2 regions of the Caulobacter sp. P1_D6 genome follow, and region 1 is predicted to be linked to the other one. Evidence: riboswitches for the same ligand, from Rfam matches in the RefSeq annotation. Region 1 holds a riboswitch; the other holds the start of a gene.
The links. Region 1 has a riboswitch for glycine ahead of AC1DYP_RS15085 (TonB-dependent receptor). Riboswitches for the same ligand answer to the same signal wherever they lie in the genome.
Positions count from the first base shown of each region.

Region 2: it holds a riboswitch for glycine, as region 1 does, so the genes downstream of both, gcvT (glycine cleavage system aminomethyltransferase GcvT) here and AC1DYP_RS15085 (TonB-dependent receptor) in region 1, are expected to answer to the same signal.

Region 1 covers NZ_JBFUAW010000024.1:127,440-139,367, forward strand. Annotated here, with positions in the region: gene AC1DYP_RS15060 (hypothetical protein) at 1-4, opposite strand, end outside; gene AC1DYP_RS15065 (ABC-F family ATP-binding cassette domain-containing protein) at 94-1,962, opposite strand; gene ndk (nucleoside-diphosphate kinase) at 2,062-2,481, shown strand; gene AC1DYP_RS15075 (sensor histidine kinase) at 2,655-3,725, shown strand; gene AC1DYP_RS15080 (dipeptidase) at 3,722-4,954, opposite strand; gene AC1DYP_RS15085 (TonB-dependent receptor) at 5,011-7,425, opposite strand; glycine riboswitch at 7,818-7,907, opposite strand; gene AC1DYP_RS15090 (YoaK family protein) at 8,158-8,808, shown strand; gene purN (phosphoribosylglycinamide formyltransferase) at 8,805-9,386, opposite strand; partial or broken gene AC1DYP_RS15100 (hypothetical protein) at 9,389-9,542, opposite strand; gene purM (phosphoribosylformylglycinamidine cyclo-ligase) at 9,518-10,543, opposite strand; gene rnd (ribonuclease D) at 10,656-11,825, shown strand; gene AC1DYP_RS15115 (response regulator) at 11,907-11,928, shown strand, end outside.
Region 2 covers NZ_JBFUAW010000012.1:47,793-59,720, forward strand. Annotated here, with positions in the region: gene rnhA (ribonuclease HI) at 1-297, opposite strand, end outside; gene thrB (homoserine kinase) at 294-1,256, opposite strand; gene AC1DYP_RS08980 (arginine--tRNA ligase) at 1,382-3,223, opposite strand; gene AC1DYP_RS08985 (Tat pathway signal sequence domain protein) at 3,220-3,930, opposite strand; gene ispH (4-hydroxy-3-methylbut-2-enyl diphosphate reductase) at 4,113-5,084, shown strand; glycine riboswitch at 5,144-5,235, shown strand; gene gcvT (glycine cleavage system aminomethyltransferase GcvT) at 5,388-6,515, shown strand; gene gcvH (glycine cleavage system protein GcvH) at 6,530-6,895, shown strand; gene AC1DYP_RS09005 (hypothetical protein) at 6,899-7,417, shown strand; gene gcvPA (aminomethyl-transferring glycine dehydrogenase subunit GcvPA) at 7,418-8,764, shown strand; gene gcvPB (aminomethyl-transferring glycine dehydrogenase subunit GcvPB) at 8,761-10,353, shown strand; gene AC1DYP_RS09020 (hypothetical protein) at 10,487-10,930, shown strand; gene AC1DYP_RS09025 (hypothetical protein) at 10,927-11,370, shown strand; gene AC1DYP_RS09030 (F0F1 ATP synthase subunit B) at 11,602-11,928, opposite strand, start outside.

The DNA of each region.
Region 1 (11,928 bases):
TCATGCGAGCAGGATTACGCCGGCCGATCTCTCGGAATGGCTAAGAGACGTGGTTGAGACGCGTTTACCACAACCTGCCGTTGGACCTTGGCCTTAAGCCTGCGCCTCCGCCAGTTCCTCGGCCAGCGCCATCCAGGTCGCCTCGGCCTCGTCCAGCTTGGACTTGGCGTTGTCGCGGCGCTTGGTCAGTTCGGCGACCTTGGTCGGGTTCTTGTAGAGCTGCGGATCGGCCAACTGGGCGTCCAGCTCGGCCATCTGGCGGGTTTGTCGAGTAACCACCTGTTCGGCGGCCTCGATCTTGCGCTTCAGGGGTTCGATGGCGACGGTCTTCTTCGCCGCAGCGGCGGGTTCGGCCTTGGCGGGCTCGCGGTCGACCTGGGTCGGCTTCACGGCCTGCTTGGCGCGGTCCAGCACGAACTTGGCGTACTCGTCCATGTCGCCGTCGAACGGCTTGACGGTGCCGTCGGCGGCCAGCCACAGGCGGTCGGCGACCAGCTCCATCAGCGAGCGGTCGTGGGTGATCAGGATCACCGCGCCCTCGTAGTCGTTCAGGGCGTCCAGCAGGGCCCGGCGGCTGTCGATGTCCAGGTGGTTGGTCGGCTCGTCGAGGATCAGCATGTGGGGCGCGTCCATCGCCACCATGTTGAGCAGCAGGCGCGCGCGCTCGCCGCCCGACAGGTTGGCGACCGTGGTCTCCTGCTTCTCGAAGCCCAGGCCGAACTGGGCCAGTTTCGAACGGCGCGAGCTCTCCGAAGCGTCCGGCATGGCCCGGCGGATGATCTCCAGCGGGGTGTCGTCCGGATCCATCGCCTCGATCTGGTGCTGGTGGAACCAGCCGACCCGCATCTTGCGGTCGCGGTGGAACTCGCCCGACTGCACGCCCAGCGCGCCGGCGATCATCTTGGCGAAGGTCGACTTGCCCGCGCCGTTGACGCCCAGCAGGCCGATCCGGTCGTCCAGGTCCATGCGCAGGTTGAGGTTCTTGAGGATCGAGCGGCCTTCCTCGTAGCCCACATTGGCGCGCTCCAGCCGGATCAGCGGCGGCGGCAACGGGCGGGGCGGCGAGGGCAGGGTGAAGGGCGCGACGCGCTCCTCGATCGTGGTGGCCACCGGCTGCATCTTGGCCAGGCGCTTCATCCGGGACTGGGCCTGGGCGGCCTTGGAGGCCTTGGCCTTGAAGCGGTCGACGAAGGCCTGCAGGTGGGCGCGCTCGGCGTCCTGCTTGGCCTTGGCCGACAACTGGAGGCGCGCTTTTTCAGCGCGGCGTTCCTCGAAGTCGTCGTAGCCGCCGGTGTAGAGCTCCAGCTTGCCGCCGGCCAGGTGCAGCATGTGGGTGCAGCTGTTGTTGAGCAGTTCGCGGTCGTGGCTGACGATCAGGGCGGTGTGCGGGTACTTCTGGAGGCGGGCCTCCAGCCACAGGGCGCCTTCCAGGTCGAGATAGTTGGTCGGTTCGTCCAGCAGCAGCATGTCCGGCTCGGCGAACAGCGCAGCGGCCAGGGCCACGCGCATGCGCCAACCGCCGGAGAACTCGGCCATCGGCCGCGTCAGGTCTTCCTGGGTGAAGCCGAGGCCCACCAGGATTTCGGAGGCCTTGGCGGGCGCGGCGTCGGCGTCGATCTCGATCAGCCGGGCCCAGATCTCGCCCATTTCCTCGGGATCGGCCGTGTCCAGGCTGGTCAGCAGCCGGTGGCGCTCCTCGTCGGCCTCCAGCACGGTCTCCAGCAGGGTGAAGGGCGTGGCCGGGTGCTCCTGGTCCACCGACCCGATCCGCGCGCTCTTGGGCAGGCTGATCTCGTCGTCGCCGGCGTGCAGCTGGCCCAGGATCAGCTTGAACAGCGTGGACTTGCCGACGCCGTTGCGCCCGATCAGTCCGACCTTGGCGCCGGGCGGCAGGCTGACGCTGGCGCGGTCGAAAAACTTGCGACCCCAGGCGTTGAACGTCAGGTCTTTGATCTGGAGCATATGATTTAAGGTTACGCGGCGGGTTGGCGGGGAGGAGGCGCCCGGCTATAAGCCCGCAACCTCCCAATCGACAAACTTTCTCTGTGAGATTTTCGGATCATGACCGAACGCACCTTCTCGATCATCAAACCTGACGCCACGCGTCGCAACCTGACCGGCAAGATCAACGCCGTGATCGAGGAAGCCGGCCTGCGCATCGTGGCCCAGCGCCGCGTGAAGCTGAGCGACGCTCAAGCCAAGAAGTTCTACGAAGTCCACGCCGAGCGTCCGTTCTACGGCGAACTGGTCGCCCAGATGACCGCCGAGCCGGTGGTCGTCCAGGTGCTGGAAGGCGACAACGCCGTCCTGAAGTACCGCGAAGTGATGGGCGCCACGAACCCGGACAACGCCGACGAAGGCACGATCCGCAAGCTGTTCGCCCTGTCGATCGGCGAGAACTCGGTCCACGGTTCGGACAGCCTCGAGAACGCGGGCATCGAAATCGCCCAGTTCTTCAAGGACGAAGAGATCGTCGGCTAACGATTGCCGGACGGCCGCCCGCGGCCCCGGTTCGAGACCCGTCAAGCGGCGCGGCCCTAGGTCGCGCCGCTTTTCTTATACCTGCTCTTATACCTGCGGCAGCCGTCAGGCTATAAGGCCGACCTCGATATGTCAGTCCGCCCCCGGATCTGCGGCGGTAGGAGTATGGTGCGGTGACGGACAACAACGAGCCGATAGATAACCTGCTTGGCACGCCCGATCTGGCCGGAGTGTTGGAGAGCGACCAGTTCCGGCAGTTCCTGGACCAGGTTCCGATCGCCATCGCGGTATCGGACCTGCACCCCGAGGAGCGCATTGTCTACGCCAATGTCGAGTTCGAGCGCCTGAGCGGCCACGCCGCTGCCGACCTTGAAGGGGCGTCCTGGGCGGCGTTGTCGGGGCAGGCGGTCGAAGGCGGAGGCGCGCTCAATAGCGCGATCATCGGGGACAAGGACTATATCGGCGCCTTCACCTTCGCCCACGACGACGGCCAACAGGCGGTGGACGCCTGGTCGAACATCATCCAGGACAGCGCGGGGCAGCCGGTGTTCCGCATGCTGGCGCTTGTCGGCGCGGCGCAGCGTGACCCCGGTGTCAGCGAATTCGAGCAACGCATACTCGACAAGGACCTGCTGCTGCGCGAGCTGCAGCACCGGGTGGCCAACAATCTGCAAATGATCACGGCGCTGATCCGCATCGAGGCGCGCAACGTGCCCGAGAACACCACCGACGAGCGGTTCAGTCGGCTCGCCGGGCGGGTCGAGGCCTTGGGGCTGCTCTACCGTTCACTGTCGGACGAAGGTCAGGCCGAAACCGTCGACCTAGGCGTCTATCTGAGCCAGATCGCCTCGGCGGTGATGCTCGCCCACGCGCAGGAGGGGATCCATCTCAACCTCCAGGTCGATACCTGGCTGGTGTCGATCAATGTCGCCATGCCCGCCGGCCTGGTGGTCAATGAACTGCTGACCAACGCCCTCAAGCACGCCTTCAAAGGGCGCGAAGGCGGCACGATCCAGCTTCACAGCCTGGTCGACGAGACGGGCTGCCGGGTGATCGTCGCCGATGACGGCGTTGGCCTGGCGCCGGGCCATACTTGGCCAAGGCCTGGAAAGCTCAGCAACATGATCGTTCAGTCCTTGCGCCAGAACGCTCATGCCCGGGTCGAGGTCGAGTCTCAGCCCGGCGAAGGCATGCGGGTTACGGTGTTCTTCACCCGCGCCGACGCGGCCCCGCCGGAAAGCTAGGCCGGCGCCTTCGCCGCCTCGGCCGCGCGCAGCAGGCGCAGGACGTTGCCGCTCCAGATCTTCTCCAGGTCGGCCCGGGTGTAGCCTTCGGCCAGCAGGGCCTGGGAGATCTTCCAGTAGTCCGAGGCGTCGTTCAGGCCGGTGACCCCGCCGCCGCCGTCGAAGTCGATGCCGATGCCGACGTGGTCGACCCCGGCCACCTTCAGGGCGTGGTTGAGGTGGTTCATGAAGTCCTGGAAGGTCGCCTTGGTCACCGGCCACTTGGCGTCGATGGCGTTGCGCTCGGCCATGAAGGCGGCGCGCTGCTCCTCGGTCATCTTGTTGCGGGCCCCGACCTTGGCCATCAGGGCGGCCATGGCGGCCTCGCGGTCGGGATTCTTGGGCGTGTCGATCAGATAGCTGGAATAGGCGTCGACCTGGATCACCCCGCCGCTGTCGGCCAGGGCCTTGATGCGGGCGTCGTCGACGTTGCGCGGATGGTCGAACACCGCCTTGCAGCCCGAATGCGTCAGGATCACCGGGGTCTTGGACAGGGCGATCAGCTGGTCCAGCACCGCGTCGGACGAGTGCGAGCCGTCCAGCACCACGCCCAGCCGGTTGGCTTCGGCCACGAACTGTTTGCCCAGCGGCGACAGGCCGTTCCACTCGGGCTTGTCGGTGGCGCTGTCGGCCATGTCGTTGTTCTTGAAGTGCGCCAGGCCCGAGATGCGGACACCCAGGCCGTAGAAGCTGGACAGCAGGGTGACGTCGCCGTCCATCGGATAGCTGTTCTCGACGCTCATGAAGACCACGCGCTTGCCCTGGGCGGCGATTTTCGCGGCGTCGTCGGCCTTCAGCGCCAGGCCGAACTTGTCGCCGTGCTTGGCGACCATCTCGCGGATCTCGACGCCGCGGATCAGGGCCCCGTCGCGGGCGGCGCGGGTGGCCTCGGGCGTGCGCGGGCCCTGGGGCGTGTAGATGGCGAAGAAGCCGCCATCCAGCCCGCCCTCGACCATGCGCGGATAGTCGATCTGCGAACCGTCCTTGGCCGCGTCGTGGCGGTCCAGGATGTCCCAGCCCGGCCGGCCGAAATTGGCCGGGGTGTCCAGGTGGGTGTCGAGGGTCAGCAGGCCCTCGTGGATCTTGCGGACCGAGGCGGCGGTCTCGGCGGCCCAAGCCGGCGAGGAAAGCGAGGAAGAGGCGAGGAGGGCCAGGGCCGAGACGGCGGCCAACAGCGGAAGACGGGTCATGCGGGCACTCGAAAACTGTCCGGCCGGCCTCGCGAGAGACCGGCCGGATCGTGGACCTAGAAGTCGGCGGAGAGGGTGAACTGGATCGTCCGGTGCGAGCCGGGCCGGAAGGTGGCCGCGGTGTTCACCGTGGTGCCGATCGTGCCCAGGTAGTCCTTGTCGAAGATGTTATCGACATTGACCCGGGTCTTGATCTGCTTGAACGGGCCGGCTCCGAAGCCGTCGCCGAGATCCAGGTAGGCGTTGAAGATCGTGTACTCGCCCACCTCCTCGGAATTGTCGAAGTTGGTGTAGCGGTCGGTGATCCGGCGGCCCGAGAAGTTGAACACGAAGCCGTCGAAGGGCTCGACCGTCACCCCGGCCTGCATCACCCAGGTGGGGAAGTCGGGCACGATCTTGCCGTCCAGATACAGGGTGCGCGTTCCTGTCGCCGGCTGAACGGTGGCGAAGTAGTTGGGGATGTCGTCCTGGAACTTGGACTTGTTGTACGACAGGTTGGTGTTGAAATAGACCTTGCCGCCCAGCAGGTCCGGCTTCCACTGGCCGCTGAACTCGGCCCCGTAGGCCTTCACCGCGCCGACGTTCTGGAAGAAGGTCTCGGTCTGGCCGCCGCTGCCGGGCACCTCGGCCGCGAAGGACTGCAGGCGGTTCTCGAACTTGGTGCTGTAGACCACGAACGAGGCGTTGAACGTCGCGCGGTTGGCGCGATAGCCCAGTTCCAGGTTCTTGGCGGTTTCGGGATCGGGGCCGGCCACCAGCGGGCTGGCGGCCGAGAACACGTCGTCGGCGCCGCGGGGCAGGGCCATGTTCTCCGAATAGGACGAGAACACCTGGTCGCGGCCGTTGACGTTGTAGACCAGGCCGACCTGCGGCAGGAAGCCGTCCTTCCAGTTGTCCTTCAAGGTCGGCTGGCGCTTGTTGATGTAGTCGGCCGGATTGCGGTAGCCGCTGATCTCGTAGTCGATATCGGTGCCCTTGAAGCCCAGCTCGATCTTCAGCCGGTCGTCGATCAGGCTCAGGGTGTCCTTGACGAAGTACTGGGTGGTCTGGCGGGTCGAGGTGTAGTTGCGCTGCAGGTGCACCGGCTCGTTCAGCAGCGGCGCGCCGTCCGGATTGCCGTTCTGCACGTTGTAGCGCGCCTGGGTGCGGTGATAGTCGTCGTCCTCGAGCCACAGGCCGACTTCCAGCGTGTTGAAGCCCACTTCCCAGGCCAGTTTGCCGGTCACGCCCTTGCGCGTGCCGTCCACGCCTGACAGCCCGTACTGGATGCCCTTGGGCGCGGTCAGGCCCGGCACGATCAGGCGCTCGTTGTTGTAGCTGGTCAGCGAGGTGGCGTAGGCCTCGGGCGAGACGCCATAGCCGCCCTTGTCCTCGTAATAGCCGGTGGCGACCACGCTCAGCGTCTCGGTGATCGGGGTGTCGATCGTCAGGCCGTAGAGGTGGTCCTTCCGCTTGTTGACCGCGAACTTGTAGTACTGGGCGTAGTTGGCGTTGGAATAGGTCGGGCCCTCCACGCCGTTGATCAGGGTGCGCGGCAGGTTCGAGGACGACGCCGCGGTGCCCGGCGCGCCCGACGGCGGCACATAGCCGATATAGGCGAAGTCGCGGCCCGATCGCCCGAACACGTCGCCGGCCCGGCCGCCGTACTGCAGCTTGGTGATCGAGGGGCTGTCATAGTCGAAATAGTCGTTGTGGACGGTCTGGAAGGTGATGTCGCCGCCGGTCGGCAGCTCGTAGCGCAGCTTTCCCTCATAGTGCTTGCGGTCGATCGTGCCCGGGCCGCGCCACAGGTCGCCCTTGATCCATGAACCGCTGACATAGGCCGAAACCGGACCGATCTTGCCGGTCTCCAGGCGCAGGAAGCCCCGCTTGAGGGCGTCGCTGCCCAGGGTGCCGCTGGCCGCGCCGCCGAATTCGTCGGACGGCTTCTGGGTGAAGTAATCGACGATGGGGCCCAGCGACGCATAGCTGGGCAGCGAGACGTCGCCGGCCCCCGACGAGGCGGTCACGCGCAGCAGGTTCTCGTTGTCGACATAGCGGTAGATCGGGCTGCCGCCGAACTGGTCGCTGCGGCCCATCGGGATGTTGTCCAGCAGGAAGCCGATCTGCTGGAAGTTGAAGGCTCGCACCGAGACCGAATTGCCGAACTCGTACATGCCCAGGGCGTCGTTGGCCTGGACGTTGAAGCCGGGAAGGCTCTCCAGCATCTTCAGGCCGGTCACGCCGGCCGGGGCCGACAACAGGGCCTCGCGGGTGATCGAGACCGTGGCGGTGGCGTGGTCGGTGCCGATGGCGACGCTGGCCTCCGACACCCGGGCCCCGGTGACCACCAGTTCGTCGACGGTCGAGCTCTTGTCTGCCTCCTGGGCCAGGGCGGGCGTCGCGCCTCCGAGCACCGAGGCGGCCAGCAGCAAGGCCCGGAAATGGCGCGAGGCCGGTGAAAGACGCGTGTTCGTCATGATTATCCCCAATCTTTTGACTGAGGCCAAGCTCGATGGTCTGCCTATCGCAGTAAACTTAGAAAGGCTGCCCGAGTTGTGAATATAAATGCGCGGTCAAAATTGGCACATTCATGTATAAATTATGACCATCGATCATCTACTAGATTGTAGGCGCAAATAGTTGTGGCGCGATAGTCACGGAAACTATCACGCAAAACGTCTATACGTTCGAAATGGCGATATCCGATTTGAGGATCAGGTCATGAAGGTCCACGCGAGGGTCGTGGCGAACCGACGTGGCTCGCCTTCCGCACCCCCGCTGTCCTTGGCGCCTGAGAGATTCAGCGCCCCGTCCGATCGACGAGGGCGCCTTGCTCCTTCGGCGAGGGCGCACGCAGACGCGCCCTGCTTTCCAGCGTTTCGAGGCCGTCGCGGTCCTTCTGCTTGAGCGTTTCCGGGGCGGTTTCGCCTTCAGCGCCGGGCCGGGGCCCGATCTCTCCCGCGAGAGCACCGTCAGTCAGATCCGCAACAGACCGTGCGTCAATTTAGGGCGGCGTCGATTTGACGGCTTGTCGCGAGGCGCCGCCCAGGGACGCAGCCACAGCCGCTTTTCCCGGCGTCGCAACGCACCGAAGTTCGCCCTGGTGCAAGTCGAGGGCGTTTCGGTTCGCCGAGACCCCACGAGAAGGTTGGTCGCTGATTTTCCATGACAGGCCGCGTGGGGATCGGCGACGATCGGACGAAGGCCATCGAGGGGCGCCCATGAAGGACTATCGCCGACGCGAGGTGGTGCTGGCCGCCGGATTGTCGGCGATCGCCGGCTATGTCGACGCCATCGGCTTTCTCCAGCTCGGCGGCTTCTTCGTCTCGTTCATGAGCGGCAACTCCACCCGGCTGGGGGTCGGTCTGGCGATGGGGCATTGGACGACGGCGCGGACCGCCCTGGCGCTGATCGGCCTGTTCGTCGTCGGCGTCGTCCTGGGCGCGCTGGTCGCCCGACGGGTCGGCGAGGACAGGCGGTCAGCCATCCTGGCCCTGGAGGCGGCGCTGCTGACCGCGAGCGCCGGTCTCTTCGCGACGGGTTTCGACGTGGCCGGGGCGGCGGCCATGGTCCTGGCCATGGGCGCGGAGAACGCGGTGTTCCAGCGCAACGGCGACGTGGGGGTTGGCCTGACCTACATGACCGGGGCCCTGGTCAAGGCCGGGCAGCGCATCGCCGCGGCGTTGAGCGGCGGCGATCGTTGGGCCTGGGGGCCCTATGCCCTGCTGTGGGCGGGCCTCAGCCTCGGCGGCGCGCTGGGCGCGGCGGCCTATCTCAGGATGGGGACCTCGGCCCTATGGGCGCCGGCGGGCCTGCTGGCGGTCCTGGCGGCGAGCAGCGCTTGGGCCGAGCGGCGGGCTGGCGCCGCCTAGAGCCCGCGCACGAACTCCGCCAACGTCGCCGGATACAGCTTGTGCTCCTGCTCCAGCACGCGGTCGCTCAGCATGTGCTCGGTGTCGCCGGGCAGGATCGGCACGCGGGCCTGGCCCAGGACCGGGCCTTCGTCGACGCCGGCGGTGACCAGGTGGACGGTGCAGCCGGCCTCGACCTCGCCGGCGCTCAGGGCTCGGCCGTGGGTGTCCAGTCCCGGATAGGCGGGCAGCAGGGACGGATGGATGTTCAGCATCCGACCTTCCCAGGCCTCGACCAGGAACGGCGTCAGGATGCGCATGTATCCGGCCAGGGCCACGACCTGGATCCCGCGCTCGCGCAGGGCGGCGTCGATGGCCCGTTCATGGGCCTCGCGGTCCTTGCCGAAGGGCTTCTGGTCGACGGCCAGGGCCTCGATCCCGGCGGCCGCGGCGGTGACCAGGCCGCCGGCCTCGGGCTTGTTCGACAGCACCAGGGCGATCTCGAACGGGCAGGCGGGATCCTGGGCGGCCCGGACCAGGGCCTCCATGTTGGAGCCCCGGCCGGAGATCAGGACGGCGACCTTGGTGCGTTGGGTCATGATCAACTCTTCATGCGCTCTGCGTCCTTCGAGGCCCGCTGCGCGGGCGCCTCAGGATGAGGAATTCAGAAGCAACCCAGGTTCCTCATCCTGAGGTGTGAGGCGAAGCCGAGCCTCGAAGGACGCGGGGCCTAGGCCGCGACCAACTGCCCGCAGATGAAGGCGTCCTCGTCGGCGTTCAGCAGGGCGGCCAGCACCGGCTCGGCGTCCGATGCCGCGACCACCAGGATGAAGCCGACGCCGCAGTTGAACGTGCGGCGCAGCTCGTGGTCGGTGATGCCGCCTTCGCGCTGCAGCCAGTCGAAGACCGGGGGCAGGGGCCAGGCGTTCCAGTCGAACTCGGGGACCAGGCCCTGCGCGATGCAGCGCGGCGGGTTCTCGATCAGGCCGCCGCCGGTGATGTGGGCGCCGCCCTTGACCCGGCCCGACTGCAGCAGGGGCAGGATCGACTTCACATAGATGCGGGTCGGGGCCATCAGGGCCTCGGCCAGGGTCTTGCCCTCCTCGAACGGGCAGGGGGCGTCCCAGGCCAGGCCCGAGCGCTCGACCACGCGGCGCACCAGCGAATAGCCGTTGGAGTGCGGGCCCGACGAGCCGATGCCGATGATCACGTCGCCGGCCCGTTGCTTGTCCAGCTTGGGCAGCACGCCGTCGCGCTCGACCGCGCCGACCGAGAAGCCGGCCAGGTCGTATTCGCCGTCGCTGTACATGCCCGGCATTTCGGCCGTCTCGCCGCCCACCAGGGCCGCGCCGGCCAGCTTGCAGCCGTCGGCGATGCCGGCGACCACGCTCTTGGCGACCTCGAGGTCCAGCTTGCCGGTGGCGAAGTAGTCGAGGAACAGCAGCGGCTCGGCGCCTTGGGCCAGCAGGTCGTTGACGCACATGGCCACCAGGTCGATGCCGACCGTGGCGTGCATCTTGGCGTCGATGGCGATGCGCAGCTTGGTGCCGACGCCGTCGGTGGTGGAGACCAGCAGCGGGTCGTCGTAACCGGCCGCCTTCAGGTCGAACAGGGCGCCGAAGCCCCCCAGACCGCCGTCCGCGCCGGGGCGCCGGGTGGCCTTGGCCAGGGGCTTGATCGCCTCGACCAGGGCGTTGCCCGCATCGATATCGACGCCGGCCTGGGCGTAGGTAAGGCCGTTCTGGGGGTCGCTCATGCGTTCGCTCTGGCTCGAAGACGGCCCAACGGGCCGTTTTTGAAAGGAAACTTGCCGCACACCTCAAGCTTGTGCTTGCAGACTCGGGGGTGCGCGAGGCTATTAGCAGCCGATGACGACGATCACCACTACCGCTGAGCTGGCGGCGTTCTGTAATGAGTTGAAGGGACAGCCCTTCATCGCCGTGGACACCGAGTTCATGCGCGAAACCACCTACTGGCCCAAGCTGTGCTTGATCCAGGTGGCCTCGCCGGACACCGAAGCCTGTATCGACCCGCTGGCCGATGGCATCGACCTTGAGCCGCTGCTCGAGGTCCTGCGCGATCCCTCGATCCTGAAGGTGTTCCACGCCGCTCGCCAGGACGTCGAGATTTTCAACAATCTCAACGCCATGCCGACGCCCTTGTTCGACACCCAGGTGGCCGGCATGGCCGCCGGGTTCGGCGAGCAGATCGCCTACGACGCCCTGGTCCGCCAGATGCTGAAGATCGAACTGGACAAGTCCAGCCGCTTCACCGACTGGGCCCGTCGCCCGCTGAGCGACGCCCAACTGACCTACGCCGTCGCCGACGTCACCCACCTGGCGACCCTGTTCCCCATCCTGCGCGACCGCCTCGAAAAGGCCGGACGCCTGGCCTGGGTGGAAGAGGAGATGAAGGCGCTCAACGATCCGGCCGCCTACGACGTCGATCCGGAGAAGGCCTGGCGCCGCCTGCGTCCGCGCAAGACCGCCGCCAAGTACCTGGCGGTGTTCAAGGCCGTGGCCGCCTGGCGCGAGCGCACCGCCCAGACCCGCGACCAGCCGCGCGGCCGCATCCTGAAGGATGAGGCCATCGACGAGCTGGCCACCCAGGCCCCGACCTCGCTGGACGGGCTCAACACCCTGCGCAGCGTGCCCAAGGGCTTTGGCGGCTCCAAGTTCGGTCCCGACCTGCTGGCCGCGATCAAGGCCGCCCTGGCCGATCCCGAGGGCTACGCCCCGGTGCTCGAAAAGTCCGGCCCGCCGCCGCCCGCCTCGGCCGGCGCGGTCGTCGAACTGCTGAAGGTGCTGCTCAAGGCCCGCGCCGAGGAGGCCGGCGTGGCCTCCAAGCTGATCGCCACCGTCTCGGACCTGGAAAAGATCGCCGCCGACGACGAGGCCAACACGCCCGCCCTGCAAGGCTGGCGGCTGGAGGCGTTCGGTTCGGACGCCCTGAAGATCAAGCGCGGCGAACTGGCTCTAGTGCTGGACGGGACCCGTGTTCGTGTGGTGGAAGTGCGCCGCGCGCCCAAGCCGGACTAAGGGCGCGGGAGGATCGCGGTCCTCCAGCGTCCGGCGTCAGCTCGGTCGGGGGACTTTGGTGTGCGTGTGACATGGGACAGCTTGGCCGAAGCCTATAGGCCCG
Region 2 (11,928 bases), on a different contig from region 1:
CTTGACCGGGCTCTTGTCGGCGGTCTTCCAGCCCTTGGCCTTCCAGCCGTGGATCCACTGGGTGACGCCCTTCATCACGTACTGGCTGTCGGTGTGCAGCTCGGCCTTGGTCGGCTTGTTCAGCGCCTCCAGGGCCTGGATGGCGCCCATCAGCTCCATGCGGTTGTTGGTGGTCGCCAGCTCGCCGCCGCACAGCTCCTTCTTCTTGTCGCCGTACATCAGCAGCGCGCCCCAGCCGCCGGGGCCGGGATTCCCGCGGCAGGCGCCGTCGGTGTAGATGATCAGCTTGGGGGTCACGCGCCGGCTCCGAACAGGCTGAGGCCTTCGCGGTGCACGGCCAGCTTGCGCTCGTATTCCAGCGGGTCCTTCGGCTTGACCAACGCCCCGGCCGGGGTCGCGCCCCAGTCGGCCAGGCGGGTCAGGAAGAAGCGCATCGCCGCGCCGCGCGCCAGGATCGGGATGGCGTCGCGCTCGGCCGGGCTCAGCGGCCGGCGACGCTCGTAGCCGGCGATCAGGGCCCTGGCCGAGGTGATGTTGAAGCTGCCGTCGGCCTCGAAACACCAGGCGTTCAGGGTCACGGCGATGTCGTAGGCGTAGGCGTCGTCGCAGGCGAAGTAGAAGTCGATGGCCGCCGCGAACTTGCCGTCAGGCTTGAAGAACACGTTGTCGGGGAAGTAGTCGGCGTGGATCACGCCCGCCGGCAGGCCGCGCGGCCAGGCCAGGGCCAGCTCGGCCAGGTCCTTGTCGATGGTGGCGGCGAGACCCGGCTTCAGGCCGTCGGCGTCCTTGCGGTGCTTGGCGAACAGCGGGGCCCAGTGCGGCTGGCCCAGGTCGTTGGCGCGGCGGGCCGGATAGCCTTCACCGGCCAGGTGCAGCCAGGCCAGGCCCTCGCCGGCCTCGCGGCAGTGGGCGACGGTGGGGCGGCGGGCCGACAGGCCGGGCAGGAACTCGACCAGGGCGGCCGGCTTGCCGCGGATGGTCTTCAGGGTGGCGCCCGAACGGTCGGCGATCGGCTTGGCGCTGGGATAGCCGCGATCGGCCAGCCAGGTCAGCAGGTCGAGGAAGTAGGGCAGGTCCTCGGGCTTGGCGCGCCGTTCGTAGACCGTGAGGATGAACCGGCCGGTCGTGGTCTCCAGCAGGAAGTTGGAGTTCTCCACCCCCTCGGCGATGCCCTTGAACGCCACGGCCTGTCCCAGGTCGTAGTCGCCCAGGAAGGCTGAGAGTTCGTCGTCGGTGATGTCGGTGTAGACGGCCATGGCGCGGGGATGCGGGAGCGGGCGCTGGCGGTCAAGTGCGAGCGATCGTCCTTTTCGTCGGCCAGGCCCGAGAAAAGCTGGAACGATCGGCGGCGCTCGAGATCATCGAGCGCCGCCGCCGGGTCCTACATGCGTTCCGGCGCTTCGATGCCCAGCAGGTTCAGAGCCAGCTCCAGCTGTCGCAGCGTCGTCTCGGCCAGGGCCAGACGCGAGGCCCGGATGGCCGGCTCGTCGGCGCCGAGGATCGGGCAGGCGGCGTAGAACTTCGAGAAGGTCTGGGCCAGCTTGTAGGCGTGCTCGGCGATGAAGTTGGGGGCCTTCTTGTCGTAGGCCTCGCTCAATGCGCCTTCGAACGCGTCCAGCAGCAGGGTCAGGTCGCGCTCGGCCGGCTCGCCGACGACGATCGGGCCCGAGACGACCTTCTGCTCGGCCGCCTTGCGCAGGATGCTCTTGATGCGCACCGACTGGTACAGCAGGTACGGCCCGGTCTTGCCCTCGAAGCTGGTGAAGCGGTCGAGATCGAAGACGTAGGAGGTGCCGCGGAAGTTCTGCAGGTCGGCGAACTTCAGGGCCGCGATCCCCACCTTGTGGGCGGTGTCCTCGAAGGCCTCTTCCGAGAGTTCCGCGCCCAGGCCGGCTTCGCGCAGGCGCTCGCGGGCCTTCTCGCGGGCCATCTCGATCAGGTCGTGCAGCTTGAGCACCCCGCCGGCGCGGGTCTTGAACGGCTTGCCGTCGCTGCCGTTCATGGTGCCGAAGCCGATGTGCTCCAGCCCGCCCGGCTCGGCGTAGCCGGCCAGGTACGAGGCGCGGAACACCTGCTCGAAGTGGTCGGCCTGGCGCTGGTCCACGCAGTAGAGGATCAGGTGCGGGTCGAACGTCTTGCGGCGGTCCAGGATCGTGGCCAGGTCGGTCGTGCCGTACATGGCCGAGCCTTCCGACGACACCACCAGCAGCGGGTCGGGGCTCTCGACCTCGACCACCGAACCGTCGGGCAGCTTCTTCTTCTTGGTCTCGCCGGGCCGGGCCACGCGGACGATCCGGGCGCCCTGGTCGTCGACCAGCAGGCCCTTGACCTCCAGCTGACGGACCATCGGGGCGATCAGGTCCTGTACGTCGCTCTCGCCCTTCCAGAGGTCGAAGTCGACGCCCAGGGCATGGAACTCGCGCTCAAGGGCCACGCGGCTGATGTTGACGAAGTGACGCCACAGCAGGCGGTAGCCGAAGCGGCCGTTCTGCAGCTCGGCGGTGGCCTTGCGGGCCTTTTCCTTGAACTCCGGATCGTCCTTCTGGCGCTGCGAGGCGGCCGGGTAGAGGCGGTCCAGGTCTTCCAGCGTCACGCGCTGCGCGAACTCGGCCATGACCTTGGCCTCGTCGGCGGCGGAGAAGCCGCGAGGGGCCTCGACCAGGCGCTCGAGCAGGGCGCGGATGAAGGCGTCCTCTTCCATGATGGCGCTGATCAGCAGGCCCATCTGGAAGCCCCAGTCGCCGAAGTGGGCGTCGCCCACCACGTCGTCGCCGCGGAAGCGGTACAGACGCTTAACCGACTCGCCGATGATCGAGGCGCGCAGGTGGCCCACGTGCATCGGCTTGGCGACGTTGGGGCCGGCATAGTCGACCAGCACCCGGCGCGGGGCGGCCAGGGGCTCGGCTCCGGCGCGCGGATCGGCGGCGATCTCGTTGGCGCGGGTCGACAGGGCGTCGCTGGAGACGCGCATGTTGATGAAGCCGACGCCGGCGATCTCGACGGAGGCCAGGCGCGGGTCGGTCTTCAGGATGTCGACGACCTGCACGGCGATCTCGCGCGGATTGCGCTTGGCGCTCTTGGCGGCCGCCAGGGCCCCGTTGCATTGGAAGTCGGCCAGGTCGGGCCGGTCGGACGCGGTGACGCGACCGAAGTCGGGGGACAGTCCGGCGGCCTGGAAGGCGGCCGCGGCCGCCTCGCTCAGGGACCGCTTCAAATCACTCATGGCTTGGGCGTGTTTCCGGGTTGGGCCGTCTGGGCCTGCTGGGTCTGGCCGGCGTTGACGCGGAAGCGCTTGCCGTCACGATTGAAGGCGGCCATTTCCGGGGTCACGTCGAAGCCGATCAGGACCTCGAAATTGCCGCCGCTGACCTTCTCGTCGGCGCGCGGGATGGTGATGGTCTGCAGCGTCTGGTTCGCATAGACGCGATCCTGGCCCTGCGGGAAGGTGACCGGCAGGTCGAAATATTCCTTGGCCAGGACGTCCTTGTTGCGCTCGGTGACCGCGACCCAATAGCGATAGGTCTTCTGGGCGCCGGTCGCCTGCGGGCCGCGGCCCAGCGCGAACAGCAACTGGACCTGCATCCTGATCGGGTCGTTGCTCTTGTAGGCGCAGCCCGAGGTCAGGCCCTGGATCTCGCCGGTGTAGGCGGTCTGGGCGGCCGCCTCCTTGCCGTCCTTGAACTCGACATAGCGGCTGGCGTCGTACAGCACCTTCACATAGGGGCACGGGCCGGCGTTGCGCAGTTGAGCCAGGGGAGCCTTGGGCTGGTTCCACTCGTCGTCGCGCTTCTTCTTCTTGGCGGCCTGGTCGCCGTCGTCCTGGCCTTGGCCGCCGGGACGCCCGCCCTGCTGGGCGTGGACGGTCGTCGCCGTGGCGGCGATCGAGAGGGCCATCAGGGCGCTGAGGGCGACAGAAAGATTGCGGCGCATGAAACGTCCGGTTCGAGATTGGAAAGCTTGAGCGGGATTCCCCGCCAGCGTCATGGAGCCTGATAAAGGCATATGCGTGACGTCGCAATGTACAGCAGGTTTCAACAGGATGCGGCGGACTTTTGGACCAGACTCGATTGGCCCGCTGGCGCGGGCCGCCCGGAACCCTTAGGTTCGGGGCCATGAACGCCCATTCGCCCATCTCCAGCCCCGGCCGCCGCGAACTCCGCGTGGTCCTGGCCAGTCCGCGCGGCTTCTGCGCCGGTGTCGATCGGGCGATCCAGATCGTCGAACGGACGATCGAGAAGTTCGGCGCGCCGGTCTATGTCCGCCACGAGATCGTCCACAACCGCCACGTGGTCGACCGCCTCAAGGCCCTGGGCGCGGTGTTCATCGAGGAACTGGATGAGGCGCCGGACGATCGTCCCGTGGTGTTCTCGGCCCATGGCGTGCCAAAGACCGTCCCGGCCGCGGCCAAGGCCCGCGAGATGGTCTATCTGGACGCCACCTGCCCGCTGGTCTCCAAGGTCCACGTCGAGGCCCAGAAGCACTTCGACGCCGGCCGCGAGATCGTGCTGATCGGCCACGCCGGCCACCCCGAGGTCGTCGGCACCATGGGCCAGCTGCCCGAGGGCACGGTCACCCTGATCGAGGACATCGACGACGCCCGCGCCTGGATCCCTCAGAACCCGGCCAACGTCGCCTTCCTCACCCAGACCACCCTGTCAGTCGACGACACCGCCGAGATGGTCGACCTGCTGAAAGCGCGCTTCCCGGGCATCGCCGCCCCGCACAAGGAAGACATCTGCTACGCCACCACCAACCGCCAGGAGGCGGTGAAGCTGCTGGCCGACGCGTCGGAACTGATCCTGGTGGTCGGCTCGAAGAACTCGTCCAACTCGGTGCGGCTGATGGAGGTCGGCAAGCGGGCCGGCGCCCGGGACGCCCGGCTGATCGACGACGCGCGCGGCATCGACTGGTCGTGGTTCGAGGGCGTGTCGCGCGTCGGCGTCACCGCCGGCGCCTCGGCTCCGGAGGACCTGGTCCAGGGCGTGATCGACGCCATGGCCGCCCGCTACGACGTGACCGTCGAGGAGCTGATCGAGGCGCGCGAGACCGTCACGTTCAAGCTGCCCCGTCTGCTGACGGCCTAAACGCCCTCGGACCGTCGCCTTCCCCGTTGACTCCGCCCGCCCCCTCGCCCAAACACGCCTCTACCCTCGCGGGAGACATCGGGATTCTGGTCCCGAGGCCGAAGGCGCAACCGCCCCGGAAACGCTCAGGCAAAAGGACCGCGCGGGTTTAGGAACGCTGGAAAGAGGCAGTGTGAAAGCGCTGCCCGCCGAAGGAGCAAGGCCAAGCTAGCTTGGCCGAAATCTCTCAGGTCAAAGGGACAGCGGGGGCGAGACCACCTGGCGAAAGCCGGGCGGCGTCGCCGACCCCGATTGGAGCCCCCCGTGTCCGAGCAAAGCGTGTCCACTGAAGACCTCAAGAAGACCCCGCTGTACGACGCGCACGTCGCGGCCGGCGCTCGCATGGTGCCGTTCGCGGGTTACCACATGCCGGTGCAGTACAAGGACGGGGTGCTGAAGGAGCACCTGTGGACCCGCGAGCACGCGGGCCTGTTCGACGTCTCGCACATGGGCCAGGCGCGGCTGCGCGGCGACAATCCCGCCAAGAGCTTCGAGAAGCTGGTCTCGGCCGACTACCAGGGCCTCAAGCCCGGCAAGCAGCGCTACGCGGTGCTGCTGAACGCCGAGGGCGGCGTGATCGACGACCTGATGACCGCGCGTCCGGACGACGACGGCCTGTTCATCGTCGTCAACGGCGCCTGCAAGGACAACGACTACAAGATCATCGCCGAAACCCTGAAGGGCGAGGCGACCGTCCAGCGCCTGGAAGACCGCGCCCTGCTGGCCCTGCAGGGCCCCGAGGCCGCAGCCGTCCTGGCCGCCCACGTGCCGGAAGCCGCCGGCATGGTGTTCATGGACACCAAGGCCCTGACCGCCTTCGGGACCGACGCCATCATCTCGCGCTCGGGCTATACCGGCGAGGACGGCTACGAGATCTCGGTGCCGGCCGCCGAGGCCGAGCGCATCTGGAACACCCTGTTGGAAGACGAGCGCGTGAAGGCCATCGGCCTGGGCGCCCGCGACAGCCTGCGCCTGGAGGCCGGCCTGCCGCTCTACGGCCACGACATGGACGAGACCGTCTCGCCGATCGAGGCCGGCATGCCGTTCGCCGTCGGCAAGAGCCGCCGCGAGGCCGGCGACTATCTGGGCGCCGATCGCATCGCCAAGGAACTGGCCGGCGATCTCAAGCGTGTCCGCGTCAATCTGAAGGTGCTGGAAGGCGCCCCGGCCCGGGAGGGCGCGGAGATCGCCGACGAGACCGGCGCCGTGGTCGGCGTGGTCACCAGCGGCGGCTTCGGTCCCAGCTTCGGCGGCGCCATCGCCATCGGCTTCGTCCCCCCCGCCCTGGCGGTGGTCGGTTCGAAGCTGAAGGTCATCGTCCGCGGCAAGCCGCAGGCGGCCGAGGTCGTGACCTCGCCGTTCGTCCCGACCCGCTACGTGCGCAAAATCTAAAAGAGGGCCAGACCATGAAGTTTACCAAGGACCACGAGTGGGTCGAAGTCGCCGGCGACGTCGCGACCGTCGGCATCACCGGCTACGCCGCCGAGCAGCTGGGCGACGTCGTGTTCGTCGAAGTCCCGGAAGTCGGCAAGACCGTGAAACAGGGCGAAGCCCTGGCGGTGGTCGAGAGCGTCAAGGCCGCCTCCGACGTCTACGCCCCGGTGTCGGGCGAAGTGGTCGAGGCCAACGGCCAGCTGTCGGACGCCCCCGAGACCGTCAACGCCGTGCCGGAAGCCGGCGGCTGGTTCGCCAAGATCAAGCTCAGCAATCCCGGCGAGCTGGACGCCCTGATGGACCGCGCGGCCTACGAAGCGTTCCTCGGCACGCTGTAAGCCATGGTCCAGGTCCTTCTCCACAACTCGACCCTGACGCCCGCTCCGGCGGCCTATGGGGCGGCGGTGGAGAAGGCCCTGGCCGCGGCCGGCGCGACGTTCGGCGCGGACGGCGAGGTCGGCCTCGCCGGCGAGACGGTCCTGATAGTCAATGTCGATCCGGACGACGACATCGCCGTGATCGCCCTGGAGCGGTTCGACGACGCGGTCCTGGACCTGGTCTTCGATCTGGCGGAAGCCACCGCCTCGTTCGTGGTCATGAGCAACGGCGCGGTCTGCGGGACGCCAGCGACCGGTCAGCCGCCGCCGGCCTGGTCGATGAGGCTTCAGGCCCACGGAACCGCCGAGCGCGCCGACTTCCGCGACTGGCTGGCCGGCGACATCGAGACCCAACAGGAGACGGAAGCCTACGAGGCCGCCGTCGCCGAAGCCCTCGCCAAGGCCCGCGCCGCCCGTGACGCCAAGCCCGCCCAACCCATCTTCAAACGCCTGACGGACGCCCTTTTCGGAAAGTCGATCTAGATGCGATACCTCCCCCTTACCCCCGAAGATCGCGCCGACATGCTCGGCGTCATCGGCGCGGAGTCGATCGACGAGCTGTTCGTCGACGTTCCGGCCGTCGCCCGCCGCAAGGATCCGGTGGACCTGCCGTTCCACGCCGGCGAGCTGGAAGTCGAGCGCGAGATGCTGGCCCTGTCGCGCCGCAACCGCTCGGCCTCGGAAGGCCCGTTCTTCGTCGGGGCGGGGGCCTATCGCCACCACGTGCCGGCCACGGTGGACCACATCATCCAGCGGTCGGAATTCCTGACCAGCTACACGCCCTACCAGCCCGAGATCGCCCAGGGCACGCTGCAGGTGCTGTTCGAGTTCCAGACCCAGGTCGCGGCCCTGACCGGCATGGAAGTGGCCAACGCCTCGCTCTATGACGGCTCCACCGCCGCCGCCGAGGCGGTGATGATGGCCGCCCGGATCACCCGCCGGAACAAGGCCGTCCTGTCGGGCGGCGTGCACCCGCAATATGTCGGCACGGTCGAGACCCTGGCCCACGCGGCCGGCGTCGCCACCGATCGCCTTGCCCCCGCCGTCGACGCCGAGGACGCGGTGATCGCCGCCATCGACGCCGACACCGCCTGCGTCGTCGTCCAGACCCCCAACGTGTTCGGTACGGCCACCGACGTCAGCAAGATCGCCGCCGCCGCCCAGGCCGCCGGCGCCCTGCTGATCGTGGTCGCCACCGAGGCCGTCTCGTTCGGCCTGCTGAAGTCGCCCGGCGAGATGGGCGCCGACATCGTCGTGGCCGAGGGCCAGTCGATCGGCAACGGCCTGAACTTCGGCGGCCCTTATGTCGGCCTGTTCGCCTGCAAGGAAAAATACGTCCGCCAGGCCCCGGGCCGGCTCTGCGGCGAGACCGTCGACGCCGAGGGCCGTCGCGGCTTCGTCCTGACCCTGTCGACCCGCGAGCAGCACATCCGCCGCGACAAGGCCACGTCGAACATCTGCACCAACAGCGGCCTGTGCGCCCTGGCCTTCAGCATCCACATGAGCCTGCTGGGCGAGAAGGGCCTGCGCCGGCTGGCCCTGGTCAACCACCAGAAGGCCGTGGCCCTGCGCGACGCCCTGGCGGCCGTGCCGGGCGTGCAGGTGCTGACCCCGCGCTTCTTCAACGAGTTCGCGATCAAGGTGCCGGGCAACGCGGCCGAGCTGGTCGAGACCCTGGCCGCCAATGGCATCATCGCCGGCGTCCCCTATTCGCGCCTCGACCCGACCGCCGGCCTGGACGACGTCCTGCTGGTCGCCGTCACCGAGACCACGCCCGACAGCGACATCACCTTCTTCTCCAAGGCCCTGACCAAGGTGCTGGCACAATGAGCATGAATTCCGTCGGACGCCCGACCCGTCCTGAAACCGCCTCTGGCGACGCCAACGACTACGTCCACCCCACCCTGACCGGAGCCCGCGGCCTGCTGCAGGACGAGGCGCTGATCTTCGAACTGAACGCCTGGGACAAGACCGGCGTCGATCTGCCGGACGCTCCGGCCGCCGATGATCTGGGCGACCTGGTCCGCGCCGAGCCCATCGGCCTGCCGGGCCTGTCCGAGCCCGAGGCGGTGCGCCACTACGTGCGTCTCAGCCAGAAGAACCACGCCATCGACCTGGCGCTGTATCCGCTGGGCTCGTGCACGATGAAGCACAACCCGCGCCTGAACGAGAAGATGGCGCGCCTGCCGGGCTTCTCCGACATCCACCCGCTGCAGCCGCAGTCGACGGTGCAGGGCGCGATCGAGCTGATGGACCGCCTGGCCCATTGGCTGAAGACCCTGACCGGCATGCCGGCGGTGGCGCTGAGCCCCAAGGCCGGCGCCCACGGCGAGCTGTGCGGCCTGCTGGCCATTCGTGCTGCCCACGAAGCGAATGGGCAGGGCCACCGCAAGACCGTGCTGGCCCCGACCAGCGCCCACGGCACCAACCCCGCCACGGCGGCCTTCTGCGGCTACACGGTCGTTGAAATCGCCCAGACCGACGACGGCCGGGTCGACCTGGCCGACCTGGAGGCCAAGCTGGGCGACCACGTGGCGGCCATCATGGTCACCAACCCGAACACCTGCGGCCTGTTCGAGCGCGACGTCGTCGAGATCGCCCGCCTGACCCACGCGGCGGGCGCGTACTTCTACTGCGACGGCGCCAACTTCAACGCCATCGTCGGCCGGGTCCGCCCGGGCGACCTGGGCGTCGACGCCATGCACATCAACCTGCACAAGACCTTCTCCACCCCGCACGGCGGCGGCGGTCCGGGCGCGGGTCCGGTGGTGCTGTCGGCGGCCCTGGCTCCGTTCGCCCCCACCCCGTGGGTGGTCAGCGGCGAGCACGGCTTCCAACTGGTCGAGGAGGCCAAGGGCCCCGCCGCCCAGGCCTTCGGCCGGATGAGCGCCTTCCACGGCCAGATGGGCATGTTCGTGCGCGCCTACGCCTACATGCTCAGCCACGGGGCCGACGGCCTGCGCCAGGTGGCCGAGGACGCCGTCCTCAACGCCAACTACATCAAGGCCCGCCTGTCGGACCTGATGAGCCCGGCCTTCCCGAACGGCCCGTGCATGCACGAGGCCCTGTTCGACGACGCCTGGCTGGAAGGCACCGGGGTGACCACGCTCGACTTCGCCAAAGCGATGATCGACGAGGGCTTCCATCCGATGACCATGTACTTCCCGCTGGTGGTGCACGGCGCGATGCTGATCGAGCCGACCGAGACCGAGAGCAAGCAGGAGCTGGACCGCTTCATCACCGCCCTGCGGGCCCTGGCCGGGGCGGCGCTCCAAATCAAGGATGGGGGCGGCGACGTCGACCGCTTCAAGGGCGCCCCCTACCATGCGCCGCTCAAGCGCCTGGACGAGACCTTGGCGGCGCGTAAACCACGTCTGAGGTGGAAACCTGTGGCCGCCGCGCCACTGGCGGCGGAATAGGCGCCACAGTCTGACGAATCGGAACGGGGCGCCTTTACGGAAGGGCGCCCCGTTCTCATATCGGGTTCAGTGAGCCGAGGAGGCCGGTCGTCGCCGGGATCGAACGGACCACGGAACCCGTTTCTTCCTGCCCATGAACCTTGCCCTCGCCATGCCGCCCGTGCGCTTCTCCGCCGCCGATGAACTCGCCCGCGAGCTTCTCGGGCGGATTGCGCGCGTCGTTCTGGTGACGCTGGGCCTGATCCTGATCGTGGCGGGCTTCCTGATCGCGCCCCTGCCGGGCCCGCTGGGCGTGCCGCTGACGGTGGTCGGCCTGATGCTGGTGCTGCGCAACTCGTTCCGGGCCCGCAAGCAGTTCGTCCGCTTCCAGCACGCCCACCCCAAGCTGCTGTTCCCGTTGCGCCGCCTGTTGCGCCGCGAGCCGGAAGTGTTTCCGGTCGCCTGGCAGCAGGTCCTGCGCATGGAGCGCCTGGTCATGCCGCGCCGCTGGCGCGTGGCCAAGCGCTGGCGCAAGTCCCTTCGGCGCCAGGCCTCCGCGCGCCAGACCGCGCGTCAGTCGGCCAAGCAGCGGCCGTGAGTTCGGCGGCTGATACGCTCGCCAGACTGCCTTCGAGGCTCTACCGCCGCCGTCGCCGTCTAGCCCTGGTCCTGCGCGAAACCGCGGGTCGCGTCGCCCGCTGGGCGGCGTTGGCCTTTGGCGTGCTGGTGCTGCTGGCCGGGGTCGTCCTGACGCCGCTGCCGGGGCATGTGGGCCTGCCGCTGCTGGTCATCGGGCTGATGATCGTGCTGCGCAACTCATTCCAGGCCAAGCGGCGGTTCCTGCGCTGGCAGCGACGGCACCCCAAGCTGATCTTCCCGATCCGCCGCCTGATGCGCCGCGAGCCCGAGATCATGCTGGTGGCCTGGCAGCAACTGCTGCGCTCCGAGAAGCTGTTCCTGCGCCGGGCGTCCTGGCGGGTGCTCAAGCGCGGGCGGAAGTATCTGCGGCGGCGCTGGCTGAAGAAGCAGCCGGTTTAGAATCTGCGCTCCCCTGGTCCTCCCCCTGTGGGGGAGGTGTCGGCGAAGCCGACGGAGGGGGGAGTGATCGGCAGGTGGCCAGACCCTCGATCTTCGATCCTAAAGCTCCCCCCACCGATCGCTACGCGATCGCCTCCCCCACAGGGGGAGGGCCTGGAAGGCTGGCCCAAACAAAAAGGGCGCGCCCCGCGAGGAGCGCGCCCTTGATGTCGTGAACCGTACCCGAAACCGCTATTGCAGCTTCGAACCGATCTGGCCGATCGCCGTGTCGACGAGGCCGTCCGAACCGCCCGAGGCGAGACGGGCGACCAGGATCTGCTCGGCGGCCTGAGCGGCGAGGTCGACAGCGGCCGACTTGACGTCGGCGGCGGCCTGGGCCTCGGCCTGGGCGATCTTGCGCTCGGCCATTTCGGCGCGGCGCGTGATCTGCTCTTCCAGCCGGGCCTTGGCTTCCGACGCGATCAGCGCGGCGTCGGCCTTGGCGGCTTCGAGCATGCCGGCGGCCTGACGCTCGGCTTCGTCCCGTTGAGCCTTCACCTCGGCGAGCAGGGCCTGAGC